One region of the Shewanella sp. K8 genome, then DNA from elsewhere that is predicted to be linked to it. Evidence: predicted binding sites of a transcription regulator. Region 1 holds the regulator's gene; each other region holds the start of a gene.
The links. Region 1 encodes LexA, which represses DNA repair genes until DNA is damaged. Its sites were predicted from a motif close to TACTGTATNNNNATACAGTA; they were not measured.
Positions count from the first base shown of each region.

Region 1 (3,113 bases):
CACCCGGGTCCAGGCTTCGTTAATAAAACCGGGATTGGCGTCTTTTTTGACGGCAAAGGCGGGCACCCACCAGGAGTGGATCACATCATCTGAGGTCATCAGGAATCGGACTTTGCGATTGATGGGCAATACCAAAGGCTTGTCGACTTCAAGTAAGTAGTGCTCGCCCTTGGCTTCCTGGCCTTCTATCTGGGATCTCGGCGTTGCCAATATGCTGAAGAAGTCGATGTCTTCGCCGAAATAGCTGTAGTGCCATTTCCATTGCGAGCCGGTGATCTTGACCGTCAGGTCGGCATCACTGGGATCTTCCATGGCAATCAGCGTTTTGGTTGCGGGGATTGCCATCAGGATCAGGATTAAAAAGGGGATAAGCGTCCAGGCAATTTCTACCTTGGTACTTTCATGGAATTGGGACGCGACTGCCCCTTTGGACTTCCTATGGTTGATCATGGCGTAGATCATCACGCCGAATACGACCAAACCTATGGCGCAACAGATATAAAGAATGATCATGTGCAGGTGATACACCTTGCCACTGATCTCAGTTACCCCTTGAGTCATATTCAAGGGCATATCTGCCTGAGCGCCTGGAGACAACAAGCTGACGCACAACAAGGTCAGCAAAACACACAGCCATTGCTTCACAAGACATCTCCTCTGTCAATTGCATTCGCAACTACAAAGAAGAGTCACACAGTAAGTCTTTGCTCTATGCAAACTCTTCAGTTCCCAAAAAAGCAACGATGACTTCAAAGTGCGGCGGCGGTTTCACTTAGCTCTAGGTATACAGGTGGTGACCACTGTTGCACTTACCGCTGAATATACTCAGCATTTCCGGCGACGGCACCACTCGTTATGAACCGAAATGGGGCGGTCAACCTACGACGAATTGCATGGAGATAACACAATCGTTGTTCTTACATTACTTGTAGATTAAATATTGATCAAGATCACGATGTTTTCTAACTATATGAAAAAAAAGCGTCTGTTAATCCAGAGGTGAATTCTGTGTGAGTAGCAGAGCTGCGCGGTTTGCCGCCGATTGACAGGGGAAGGCATTGCACCAAAAAGGCACAGAAAAAAGGCCATCCCAGGGATGGCCTTTAAACACAATCAATGGATGGAGTGGGTAAGTTCGTTGAGGTGGTTATCCACCTCTTTCGCCTGCTGTCCCGTTTCCAACACTATGCCCATGGCTCTGGCGTTACGGGCGACCAGCTGCAATCGGCGGTTATCACGGGCATCCAGGCTGTCTATCCAACTGATCACTGCACTGGAGGTGCCGTTGGTCAGGGCTCTTTCCGTTGCCCACAAGGCTTCTACTTCATCCTTGGTGCGCACCAAGAGTACTCTATCCATTCTGACACCGGCCCTTGCTAAGGTTTCTTTGTAACCTATGCTGGCCGGGGCGTTAATCAAGACTATCCAGCGTCCCTGTTGACTCAATTGCGCCAATTGAGGGCAGAGGCGCAATAATTCCTGACGTCCCTGGCTATGGCTGGCCAAGCTGGAGATACCGGTATGTTGCCAAGGCTGATTGCCGGCAATACCGGTGTCTGTCCACAGGCCTGGGTGTCTTGGGGCGTTGCCAGTCATTATGCTCATAGCCAGTCTCCATTGCGTATTATCCCTACCGCCAGTCCTTCAATGGTCAATGGCTGGAAAGTCAGGTCGACTTTGATTGGGGAGTAAGCCTCGTTCTCGGCATGTAGATAAACCACATTACCTTTCTTTTCAAAGCGTTTCACAGTTACATCGTCTTCAACCCTGGCCACCACGACTTGACCGTTACGGGCTTCCTGTACCTTGTGAACCGCCAGGAGATCACCTTCGAGAATACCTATGTTCTTCATGCTGTCGCCGCGTACCCGCAGCAGAAAGTCGGCATTGGGGTGGAACATGCCAGGGTCGACCTGGTAATACTGCTCAACGTGTTCCTGTGCCAGTATGGGTTCACCGGCGGCAACCTGACCAATCAAGGGCAAGCCTGTTTCTGACTCCGCTTGTTCATCATGAGGCAGGCGAATACCACGAGAGGTGCCTGGCATGATCTCAATACAGCCTTTCTTGGCCAATGCCTTGAGGTGTTCCTCGGCGGCATTGGCGCTCTTGAAGCCCAGCCGGGTAGCAATTTCGGCCCGGGTTGGCGGCATGCCGGTGTCGGCTATATTGCGTTTAATCAGTTCCAGAATCTGTGCCTGGCGCGGTGTCAGTGGTCTCATGGTAATTCCTGTTTTTTCATACAGTACCTGTCAGTATATACAGTATTTTTATCAGTGCAAGTATTAACCAAAATTGAAACTTTTAGGGAGTGGCTAAGTAAGCCATTCGGTGCTTTGGTTTTAACGGCTTGGCCCATGCAGCATGGGGAGTTCAAGGCATTGGCCAGAGAAGCTGCCGGGGCCGGTTCGCACCTTCCCTAGCTAAGGTTCAGGAAATTCTGGTATTCTATTGGGCTATTGATTGTGGCTCAGACACTGAAAAAAATGTCCAAACAAGATTCATTCTGGTTTAAATCTCTTCGCTGGCTCCAAAGCAAGCTGGTGCATACCACTGTGGTGCCTCAGGATCCTTTCGCCGATTTGAACCTGGATCCGGCCAAGCCGATGGCCTATGTAATGAAGACGGAATCTGTCAGTGATATTGCGGCATTGGCGGAAGTCACCCGTAAGTTTGGTTTGCCTTGTCCTTATGAGGCACTCAAGGTTGATGATATTACCGTTCCCCGAGTCGTCTGCCTGGAAGGAGCCAAGCCCCTATTCGGCAAGCGCAAGAGCAACAAGCCATTTCTCAGCTGTTTCACTTCTCTGCTGAACCTGCATCAGGCCAATCCACAACTGGATATTCAATTGGTGCCAGTGAGCCTCTATTGGGGCCGCACTCCTGGTAAGGAAGATGACAGCATGCGTGCCGCCGTATTTGAGCGGGAAAATCCCACTTGGCTGCGCAAGTTTCTGATGATCCTGTTTCTGGGGCGCGACAACTTTGTGCAGTTTTCCAATGCCGTGTCGTTGCGGCTGATGGCCGATGAACATGGGACCGACAAGGCTATTGCCCATAAGTTGTCACGGGTGGCCAGGGTACATTTCCGCCGGCAACGCAAGGTGATGACA
Region 1 is NZ_JAPEHY010000024.1:45,332-48,444, forward strand. Features, by position in the region: partial or broken gene coxB (cytochrome c oxidase subunit II) at 1-645, opposite strand, end outside; gene ON072_RS13770 (cell division inhibitor SulA) at 1,114-1,605, opposite strand; gene lexA (transcriptional repressor LexA) at 1,602-2,222, opposite strand; gene plsB (glycerol-3-phosphate 1-O-acyltransferase PlsB) at 2,487-3,113, shown strand, end outside.

Region 2 (3,113 bases), on a different contig from region 1:
GCTTGGGTGCATTTAAATCAGCAAGTAGGCGAGGTTGATGCTCACTTGGATAACAGCTTGGATAACAAATTTGATAGCAAAGCGTTGTTTATAAAATTGTCCCAAGCGACCAATTGCCACGAGATATGCTGTTATATCGCAGATGACCTGGAGCTGATTGAGAAAGCTCGGACCATGGGCTTGGAGTCAAGGTTTCTGGATTATTTAAAGCAAAGCTATCGGCAAGGTCAGGTGCCATGCGAATGGTTAGGCTAAAAAAACAGACTCGCTCTTTCGTATCGGCGGCGTTGCCGGCTTGAGCAGATTTCAGGAGACTTGCTTGATGAAAGTGAAACGAATCGTAGCCAATGTGGCCGCTGCCGACCTGGACGCAGGCCAAGTATTTTATGAATCGATTTTTGGTCTTGAGCTGGTTATGGACCATGGCTGGATTAAAACCCTTGGCTCAGCTGAAGAGATGAAAATTCAAATCAGTTTGGCGACCGAAGGCGGCTCAGGGACGCCGGTGCCAGATCTATCTATTGAGGTGGACAATCTTGATTTGGTGCTTCATCGGCTGAGAGCGCAAAACATAGAGATTGAATACGGGCCAATCTCAGAGCCTTGGGGTGTGCGCCGCTTTTATATCAGAGATCCATTTGGGAAATTGCTCAATGTACTTCAACATGATCCGGATATACTCCTAACTTCAAATTGAATAGTGGATGATTTTACTTAAATAACCCATTGATTTAACTATGGTAAATCCAGGTGAATTGCTTTTACCCCGGGGCAGAGCGTCGGGCCAATAAGGAATTAAGCAGATGCAGTTACCCATAGAGTATTACTGGTTGAAAGCGCATAAATTTGCAGGACTCATGCCTTGGTGGTTTATCGATGAACCCGGCGGACCCGGGCTGAGAATGGAATACCAAAAAGAAACCGGGGAGGACTTCTATCCCATCGCCAGGCGGCAAGACAATGACAGCGTGGCTGGGTTTAAAGTGATTGACGGCGAAATACAAAAAGAGCTGGTCTCTGTCCATTTAACCTGGACAGGAAAGCGCGAACAGCAAGGTTTTCCGGCCAGGGCCGTGTACAAGGATATTTTTTCCTGGTTGTCAGAAGAAGTCCTTCCCGAAACGGCTGACTGGGTAAGTGAAGAATTCCTGGCGGAGCTTGAGGAGGAAAATAGATAGCTGCGCTGTGTTTAGTTGCTTTGTTTAGTTGCCTTGTTCAATCGCCTTGTTCTATCAACTTTGCCCAATCAAGCTTAGTTAATCATGCCATTACCCACAGAGGGTTTGCAGCCGACAGATGACTTGGCTAGAATTACTGTAATTTTATCCAGTAATACTGTTCAGTGACAGCCAAAGGACGCAGTGGATGATCCTCTATATCGCCGAAAAGCCCAGCCTTGGGCGCGCCATCGCCGAGGTGCTCCCCAAACCCCATCGCAAACATGAGGGCTATATCGAGCTTGGCAACGGAGATTGTGTTTCCTGGTGTATAGGTCATCTGCTGGAGCAAGCAGAGCCGGATGCTTACGATCCCGCCTACAAGTCCTGGCAGTTGGAACATCTGCCTATTGTCCCGTCCGATTGGCAGATTAAACCCAAAGCCAGCAGTCGCGGCCAACTCAGTGTCTTGCGTAAATTGGTCAAGCAGGCCAGGGAGTTAGTCAATGCCGGCGATCCGGACCGGGAAGGGCAGTTGTTGGTGGATGAAGTGATTGCCCATCTTGGGGTCAAGGGCGATAAGTTGGCAGCGGTTAAACGCTTGTTGATAAGCGATCTCAACCCGCAGGCGGTAAAACGCGCCCTGGGGCAGATGCGCAGCAACCGCGAGTTTGTGCCATTGTCGACTTCGGCACTGGCGCGTAGCCGAGCCGATTGGCTCTACGGCATGAATATGACCCGTGCCTATACCCTGCAGGGGCGCAAGGTGGGCTATCAGGGCGTGCTGTCGGTCGGTCGGGTGCAAACCCCTGTGCTTGGTTTGGTTGTCCGGCGCGACCTGGAAATCGCGGCCTTTGTGCCCAAACCTTTTTATGAAGTACTGGCCCATCTTAGCACCCAAGAGGGGAGCTGTTTCAGCGCCCGCTGGCAGCCCAGTGAGGCCTGTCAACCTTGGATGGATGAGGAGGGGCGGGTGCTCTCCCGCGGTTTGGCGATGAATGTGGTCGGCAGGATCACCGGCCAACCCGGCCGGGTAGATGAGCTGGAGCGCAAGCAAAGACACCAGGCACCGCCTTTGCTCTACAGTCTGTCTGCGCTGCAGATTGATTGCGCCAAACGCTTCGGTATGAGCGCCAAAGAGGTGCTGGATACGGCGCAGTCCCTGTACGAACGGCATAAATTGATAACCTATCCGCGCTCCGATAGCCGTCACCTGCCCAAGGCGCAGTTACAGCTGGCCCCGACAGTCTTGAATGCCATTACCCAAGGGGCGGCAGAACTGCTGCAAGGCTGTGAAGCGCCCAATCCCGCCCTTAAGTCCAAGGCCTGGAATGATGCCAAGGTGGACGCCCATCACGCGATAGTGCCTACGGAAAAGACGGCTAACCTCGGTGTGTTGTCACAGCGTGAGCGTCAGGTGTATTTGCAGATTGCCCGTCAGTATTTGGCGCAGTTTTACCCTAATTATGAGTACCTTGAAACCCGAGCTGTGATCGACATTGTTGGAGGTTGCTTCATGGCCAAGGCCAAACAGCCATTGAAACAGGGTTGGAAGCAATTGTTTGGCAAACAAAAAGCCGACGATGAAGCGGAAGATATTCAAACCAGCTTACCTGAGCTGACTCAGGGGCAGATACTGGATTGCCTTAAGGGTGAATTAGTGGAGAAGATGACCCAGGCCCCCAAGCATTTTACCGATGCCACACTGCTGGCGGCGATGACAGGAATAAGCCGCTATGTGAAAGACCCAGAGATCCGCAAAATCCTCAAGGAAACCGATGGGTTGGGCACAGAAGCGACCCGCGCCGGGATCATTGAACTCTTGTTTAAACGTGGCTTTTTGAAACGTCAGGGCAAGAGTATTTTGGCTACCGAGGCCGGTAGCGGGCTTATTCAAAGCCTGCCTGAAGTGGCCACCACGCCGGATATGACGGCGCTGTGGGAAAGTAGCCTGGA
Region 2 is NZ_JAPEHY010000016.1:85,346-88,458, forward strand. Features, by position in the region: gene ON072_RS10655 (hypothetical protein) at 1-255, shown strand, start outside; gene ON072_RS10660 (VOC family protein) at 323-697, shown strand; gene ON072_RS10665 (hypothetical protein) at 804-1,178, shown strand; gene ON072_RS10670 (DNA topoisomerase III) at 1,366-3,113, shown strand, end outside.
Region 2: ON072_RS10670 (DNA topoisomerase III) is a predicted target of LexA. The motif match lies at 1,313-1,332, and genes of this name have one in related genera.

Region 3 (3,113 bases), on a different contig from region 1:
GTTTGTTTGTCGGTGACCCGGCCGTGGATGCCAACGACGGCTCAATCTCGGCCACGGTCAAGACAGTAGTCAAGGATGCCAATGGTCGCCTGATAGGCATAGGCGGTATGGATATTCTCATCGATACCATAGGTAAAAACTTGTTGGCGCCAATCAAATACCGGGGCGAAGGCCAGGCGTTTTTGATGACGGAGCAGGGAAAGCTGGTTTACTTCCCGGGTTTTAACCAGGGGTTTCCCGCCGGCTCTGATGCGGCCGTTATTGACAATCTCAGCGGCGACAATCAGGGTTTTAGTGAACTGAAACGTGAAATGCAAACCCGGGATGCCGGTATTGCCGAAGTCACTTATCAGGGAGAGTTGCAGCGGGTGAGCTACATTGCCATTCGCGGTGATTATCCCAAGGTGCGCTGGTATTTGGGGTTCATGTTGCCCAATGAAGTGTTTCAGGCACCGGTGAAGCAAAGCCTTTGGCAAACCAGCCTGGTCTCAGTGGGGATTATTTTACTGGTGGCGTTAACCGTTTTCCTGATGATGTTGCCGTTTCGGCGTAATCTCAATAGCCTGCTGCACACCATGGAAGATATCGCCGAGGGTGAGGGCGACTTGTCACGCCGCATTGAAATCAACCGCGCCGATGAACTTGGGCGTCTCGGCGCGGCATTCAACCGTTTTGCCGCCAAGGTGCAGAGTCTGTTGCTGGAAACCCGTGAACTCAGTGGTCGGGTGGATAATGGTGTTGCCGCCGCGGCTGAGGTGTGTGACAACGCACTGGCCTCTGTCAGCGCCCAGAAACAGGAAATTGCCTCAGTGGCCACAGCCGCTACCGAAATGGCCCACACAAGCCAGGAGATGGCGACCAGCGCCCAACGAGCCGCCGAGTTTTCCGAGACGGCGTTGTTGCAGTCCAGAAACGGCGCAGATGTGGTGCAGCAGGCCAGTCAGGGAATGCACTCACTTTCCACTCAGGTCAACCAGGCTGCGGGGGTTATTCGGGCGCTCAGAAGCAGCTCAGAGGAGATAGGCGAGGTGCTCAGTGTGATCCGCGCCATTGCCGAACAAACCAATCTGCTGGCACTCAACGCCGCCATTGAAGCGGCTCGCGCCGGCGAGCAGGGAAGGGGCTTTGCGGTTGTGGCCGATGAGGTGCGCACCCTGGCATCCCGCACTCAGGACTCCACGACCAATATTCAGGGTATTATCCAGACTTTGCAGCAACAGGCACAACAAGCCGAACAGGTGATGGAAGCCGGAGTCAGGGAGGCCAACCAGGGCCAAAGCCTGACTCTGGAAGTTGAGCGGGCACTGACAGAAATAACCGCGGCAGTGGATGCCATCCAGCTGCAAACCATGGAGATCACTGCGGCGATAGGCCAGCAGGCTGTGGTGGCCGAAGAAGTGGCCTGCAACATTGAAAATGTTCGTGGCCGCTCCGATGAATCCCTGAGCGCCAGCGAAGAGCTGTCACATCAGATGCAGGCATTCCAACAGTTGGCCACGGCTCTGGGGCGCAACATAGGTCAGTTCCGCATCGATTAAGACGAGCTTTAAATCCATTAAGGAGAGCCCTGGCTCTCCTTTTTTGCTCTCGATTGATCTGCTTTTTCGTTATCCTGGCTTGTTAACTGTGTTTTTATACAGTACTCTGTTTGTGTCCGGCTCGACCGAGCCCTTTGAGATCCGGAAAGCAAGCTTGAGAAAGATCATACATATCGACATGGACTGCTATTTTGCCGCAGTGGAGATGCGTGATTTTCCAGAATATCGTGGCCGACCTCTGGCCGTCGGCGGCAGCAGTGACAGACGCGGGGTGATAAGCACCTGCAATTATGAGGCGCGTAAATTTGGCGTTCGCTCAGCCATGGCCTCGGCCTATGCGTTAAAGCTTTGCCCGGAGCTGCTGCTGATCCCCGGGCGCATGTCTGTCTATAAGGAAGTCTCGGCAGAGATCCGGGCCATCTTCGCCCGCTATACCTCACTGATTGAACCTCTGTCGCTGGATGAAGCCTACCTGGATGTATCCGATAGCTCGTTATACCAAGGCTCGGCCACCCTCATTGCCGAGGCTATTCGCGCCGATATCCTGGCAGAAACCGGCCTGACGGCTTCGGCAGGTATCGCCCCGGTCAAGTTTCTCGCCAAGGTGGCATCGGATCTCAACAAGCCCAACGGCCAGTATGTGGTCACGCCACAGGCACTGCCTGAGTTTGTAAAAAACCTGCCGCTTATCAAGATCCCCGGCGTCGGTAAGGTCACCGCCCAGAAGCTGGCCGATATGGGGCTGCATACCTGCGCGGATGTGCAAAAGGTGCCGCTGACCAAGTTACAACAGCGGTTTGGAAAGTTTGGTACCTTGCTTTATGAAAGGGCTCAGGGGATAGACGAGCGTGAACTGACCATCAACCGAGAGCGCAAGTCTGTTGGGGTAGAAACCACGCTGGCAGAGGATATTCATACCCTGGCCCAGTGTCGCCAGGTAATGCCACAGTTGGTGCAGGAGTTGGCCCGCCGTCTGGAGCGCGGAGCCAAAGACAGGCAAATTCATAAGCTGGTAGTCAAACTCAAGTTCAGTGACTTTAAACAGACCACTATAGAAACCCGCTCGAGTGAGTTATCTGTGCGCCTGCTGGATGAATTGCTGACCCAGGCACTGCAAAGAGCCAACGGCCGAGGCATCCGTCTGCTGGGGGTGGCTGCCGGGCTGGTCAGCCAGGATGACAGCCACTCACCGGCAGAGGAAGCTTTGCAGCAGTTGGACCTGGCTTTCTAATCCCCAATTGACGGCTTGAATTCGGGGGAAAGATCACGACTCACAAGCATAGCTGGCGATACTTTACCAAAGTTCTAGTGCACCGAACGAGTCATAGCGAAGATACTGGCTTGAATACAAAACCGTGGCCAATTTAACTTGACCACTAAAGTTAACACTTATAAAAGGGACTTTATGAACAGTAAATTAAGTAAAAAATCGACTTATGTAATGCCTACCAGTAAAGACAATGGACGTGAGGGATTGATTCAAAGTGTTTCTCCAGAAAGCCAGCAAGAAGAAAAATTGCCACCATTGAATTCTCAGGAGCTTAAGGCGTTGAAGCATAGGGTTAAAGAGGCTAG
Region 3 is NZ_JAPEHY010000053.1:16,681-19,793, forward strand. Features, by position in the region: gene ON072_RS20100 (methyl-accepting chemotaxis protein) at 1-1,538, shown strand, start outside; gene dinB (DNA polymerase IV) at 1,693-2,769, shown strand; partial or broken gene ON072_RS20110 (hypothetical protein) at 2,944-3,113, shown strand, end outside.
Region 3: dinB (DNA polymerase IV) is a predicted target of LexA. The motif match lies at 1,623-1,642, and genes of this name have one in related genera.

Region 4 (3,113 bases), on a different contig from region 1:
AAACTGTACCTGCTCTTGAAAGATGGCGTGGGTACCTATCACCATGTGGGCACTGCCGGAGGCGATATCCTCCAGCGACTGGGCCCTGGCCTTGCCCTTGAGCTTGCCCGCCAGCCAGCCGACTTTGAGCCCCAATGGCTCCAGCCATTGACTGAAATTAATTGCATGTTGCTCGGCCAACAGCTCTGTGGGCGCCATCATGGCCACCTGATAACCGTTTTCTATCGCCTGCAGTGCGGCCATGGCCGCCACCAGGGTCTTGCCCGAGCCAACATCGCCCTGAACCAGGCGCATCATGGGTTGCGGCTTTTCAATATCGCGGCCGATATCTGCCACCACTCGCTGCTGCGCCCCCGTAGGTTTAAAGGGCAAGGCGGCGAGGAAGGGATTGAGTAAAGCGCCGGTGGCGGGCAAAGGCACGGCTTTGTCATGATTACTGCGCTCCCTGAGCTTGAGCATAGACAGGTTATGCGCCAGCAGTTCTTCCTGCACCAGGCGTTGCTGCGCCGGGTGTTGCCCCTGTTCCAGACGGTAGATATCGACATCCGCCGGGGGCCTATGCAGGGTGCGCACCGCCTGAGCCAGGCTTTGCTGATTGGGGCGCAGCGCCTCGGGCAGCAACTCCTGCAGTCCGTCCTCCTGCAGCAGGTTTAGAGCCTGCTCGGTCAATTTCATCCAACTGGCCTGCTTGAGCCCTTCAGTGGTGGGATAGATGGGTGTCAGGGTTTCACTGAGGTTGGGCGGTTCGTCGCCCTTGAGTATCTTGTAATCCGGATGAATGATCTCGGCCTGGTGGTTACCTCGGCGCACTTCGCCGTAGGCTCTAATGGTCAGACCTTGTTGCATGGCATTGCGCTGGGCGGCTGAGAAATTGAAGAACCTCAGGGTCATGGTGCCGCTGTCATCACGGACATTGCAGATCAACATACGCTTGCGGCCATTGATGATCTGGCTGGACTGAATTTCGGCTTCTATGGTGCCGTAGCTGCCGGGAGTAAGGCTGGCTATGGGGTAGATGCGGGTTCTGTCTTCGTAGCGCAGCGGCAGGTGGAACAGCAGATCCTGTACCGTGTTGATTCCGAGCTTGTGCAGTTTCTCAGCCATTTTAGCGGCTACGCCCTTGAGCTCGGTGATAGCAATAAGATCCAGTCTCTGCAAACCTTTAGCACCGGATTACTGTGAATTTATACATATACTATCAGAGAAATAGCCCTTGGCAATGCGTTGCGTTTATCGGCTGGGTAAAGTGTGGAGCAATGGTGGCAGGGCTTCTGCCTGGGGGCGAGTGTATGGCAAAAGCCCTGATATATTGGTGGCAGATTAATCTGTCAGCGCCACCAGTTCAGCAGGGTGACCAGGGGCTTTATCAGTAGCTGAACACTGCCTATTACAAACAGCCAGGCGCCGATAATAGTGTGAACATCTGTGAGAAAAAAGAAGCTGCCCAGTAGAAAACAGAGAGCGACTATCAGGTCGCTTAGGGTATTGAACAAGGCGTGTTTGGGAAGAGGGGTGGCGGGGGCTTTGATATCTTGCTCGGCAAAATATCGCTGCTTACTGTCGATCATGGTTCCTTCTTGGTAGTTATGATTCGCCGCGATACCTTAACGCTGCCATCCTCCGAGCGCAAATCTAATTCCCTTTGTTTTTGTGTGTATAAATATATCAACATAATCATTGAATTAAGTTAACAGCTGGCCCCTTTGGTTTGTCAGGCTTGGCTAAAGAGTAGCGTAACTTAACGGCCCAGGCCTGAACCCTGGGTAACTGTTATTTCGCCGTTAAAGCCTATCAGTTCGGCGAGTGTTTGTGCGTAGGCTCTGGCCTTGTCTGTGGCCTGCTTTTGAGGTTTGAACAGGCCAAAACCGAGTCGCTCACGCTCAGCAAAACAGAGTACCACGCTGACACTTATGAGCTCTTCGTCAGTCAGGTGTTCAAGCATGTGACTTCTGAATCTTTCGTTATAGGTATTGCGTTGCACCTCTATGCGGCAGAGTTGACTGAGAGGCTTGCTTTTTCCGCCCCGGAAGAAGCAGCCCTGTTGCAGATCCAGAGTAACGGGTTTGAGCAGGCGGTAGAGGTTCAGGCCCATGATGATGCCGCTGAGCCCCAGCACTATAGCTATGATGGCAGCCGTAAACCAAGTGTCCTGTCTGGCGGGGTCCAACACCAGTACTCCCAGAATTCCGGCAAGCATCGCCAGTAGTCCCCAAAGCGCGTATTTCAGTTGCGTTTGCCTGCTGCGCCAGACGAGTTTCAACTTGCCTGGCTCAGCCTCGAGCTTTGTCATCAGCATATGCTGCTGATATTGGCATAGCCTGGTCTGCTGTGGGTTTTTGGTCATAAAATGGTCACCATGAAATCAGTAGTTCGTCGTAAAACCCAGTGCTCAAACCAGCAGGCTCGAGTGAGCCGCTATCAGTTGCCAGCCGGTTGTCCTGTGCAGCCAAACCCGGGTAAAGCGAAAACGGCCGTTGGTCGGCGCTTTGGCATAGCTGCCTTGAATATTCACCTCCGCCGACACTATCGTAGTCCCCTGATGCAGCCGTATCTCTTCGGCCAGGATGTCTATCCGAGTGATGTTGAGCAGGCCTGAGCTGTGGGCATGCAGATCCTCTGCTTTGCCGAGCACTTGCCCCAGGTGATTGGTGAATATCAGTTGAGGCGACAACAGTCTATCCAGCAAATTGATATCCGAATTCAACATGGCGCTACGCAGTTGGCTTTCCAGTTGCTGAATGTCTGAGATGTGATTCATGGTTATTCCCAAGGCCTGATGAGTGACGGCAAAGAGGCAAGAAGGTTTAAAAAATACTGACTTTGGCACACTTGCCACAGTACCAGGAGTTCTGCCATTGATTCAGTGCCGCCTGGTATTGCTGCATCGACTTTCGCCCTCCCAAGTAGTTTTTCCACAGCCAATCGGCGCTCAGGATCAGAGTAAAACAGGAGACAAAAAAGCACAGCACTCCCAGCCAAAAACTGCTCCAGTTGCTGCCTGCCTGAAACCCCAGGTAGCCGCCCAAGAGTAGTCCGGGGAAAGCCGCCAGAAATAGCACCAAGGGCTGAGGGTCAGATGGCGGCGAGCAGCGCTTGGCCAGTTCGGTTTGCAG
Region 4 is NZ_JAPEHY010000042.1:19,153-22,265, forward strand. Features, by position in the region: gene recG (ATP-dependent DNA helicase RecG) at 1-1,158, opposite strand, end outside; gene ON072_RS18560 (YrhK family protein) at 1,329-1,568, opposite strand; gene ON072_RS18565 (hypothetical protein) at 1,739-2,344, opposite strand; gene ON072_RS18570 (nuclear transport factor 2 family protein) at 2,390-2,758, opposite strand; gene ON072_RS18575 (hypothetical protein) at 2,805-3,113, opposite strand, start outside.
Region 4: recG (ATP-dependent DNA helicase RecG) is a predicted target of LexA. The motif match lies at 1,175-1,194, and genes of this name have one in related genera.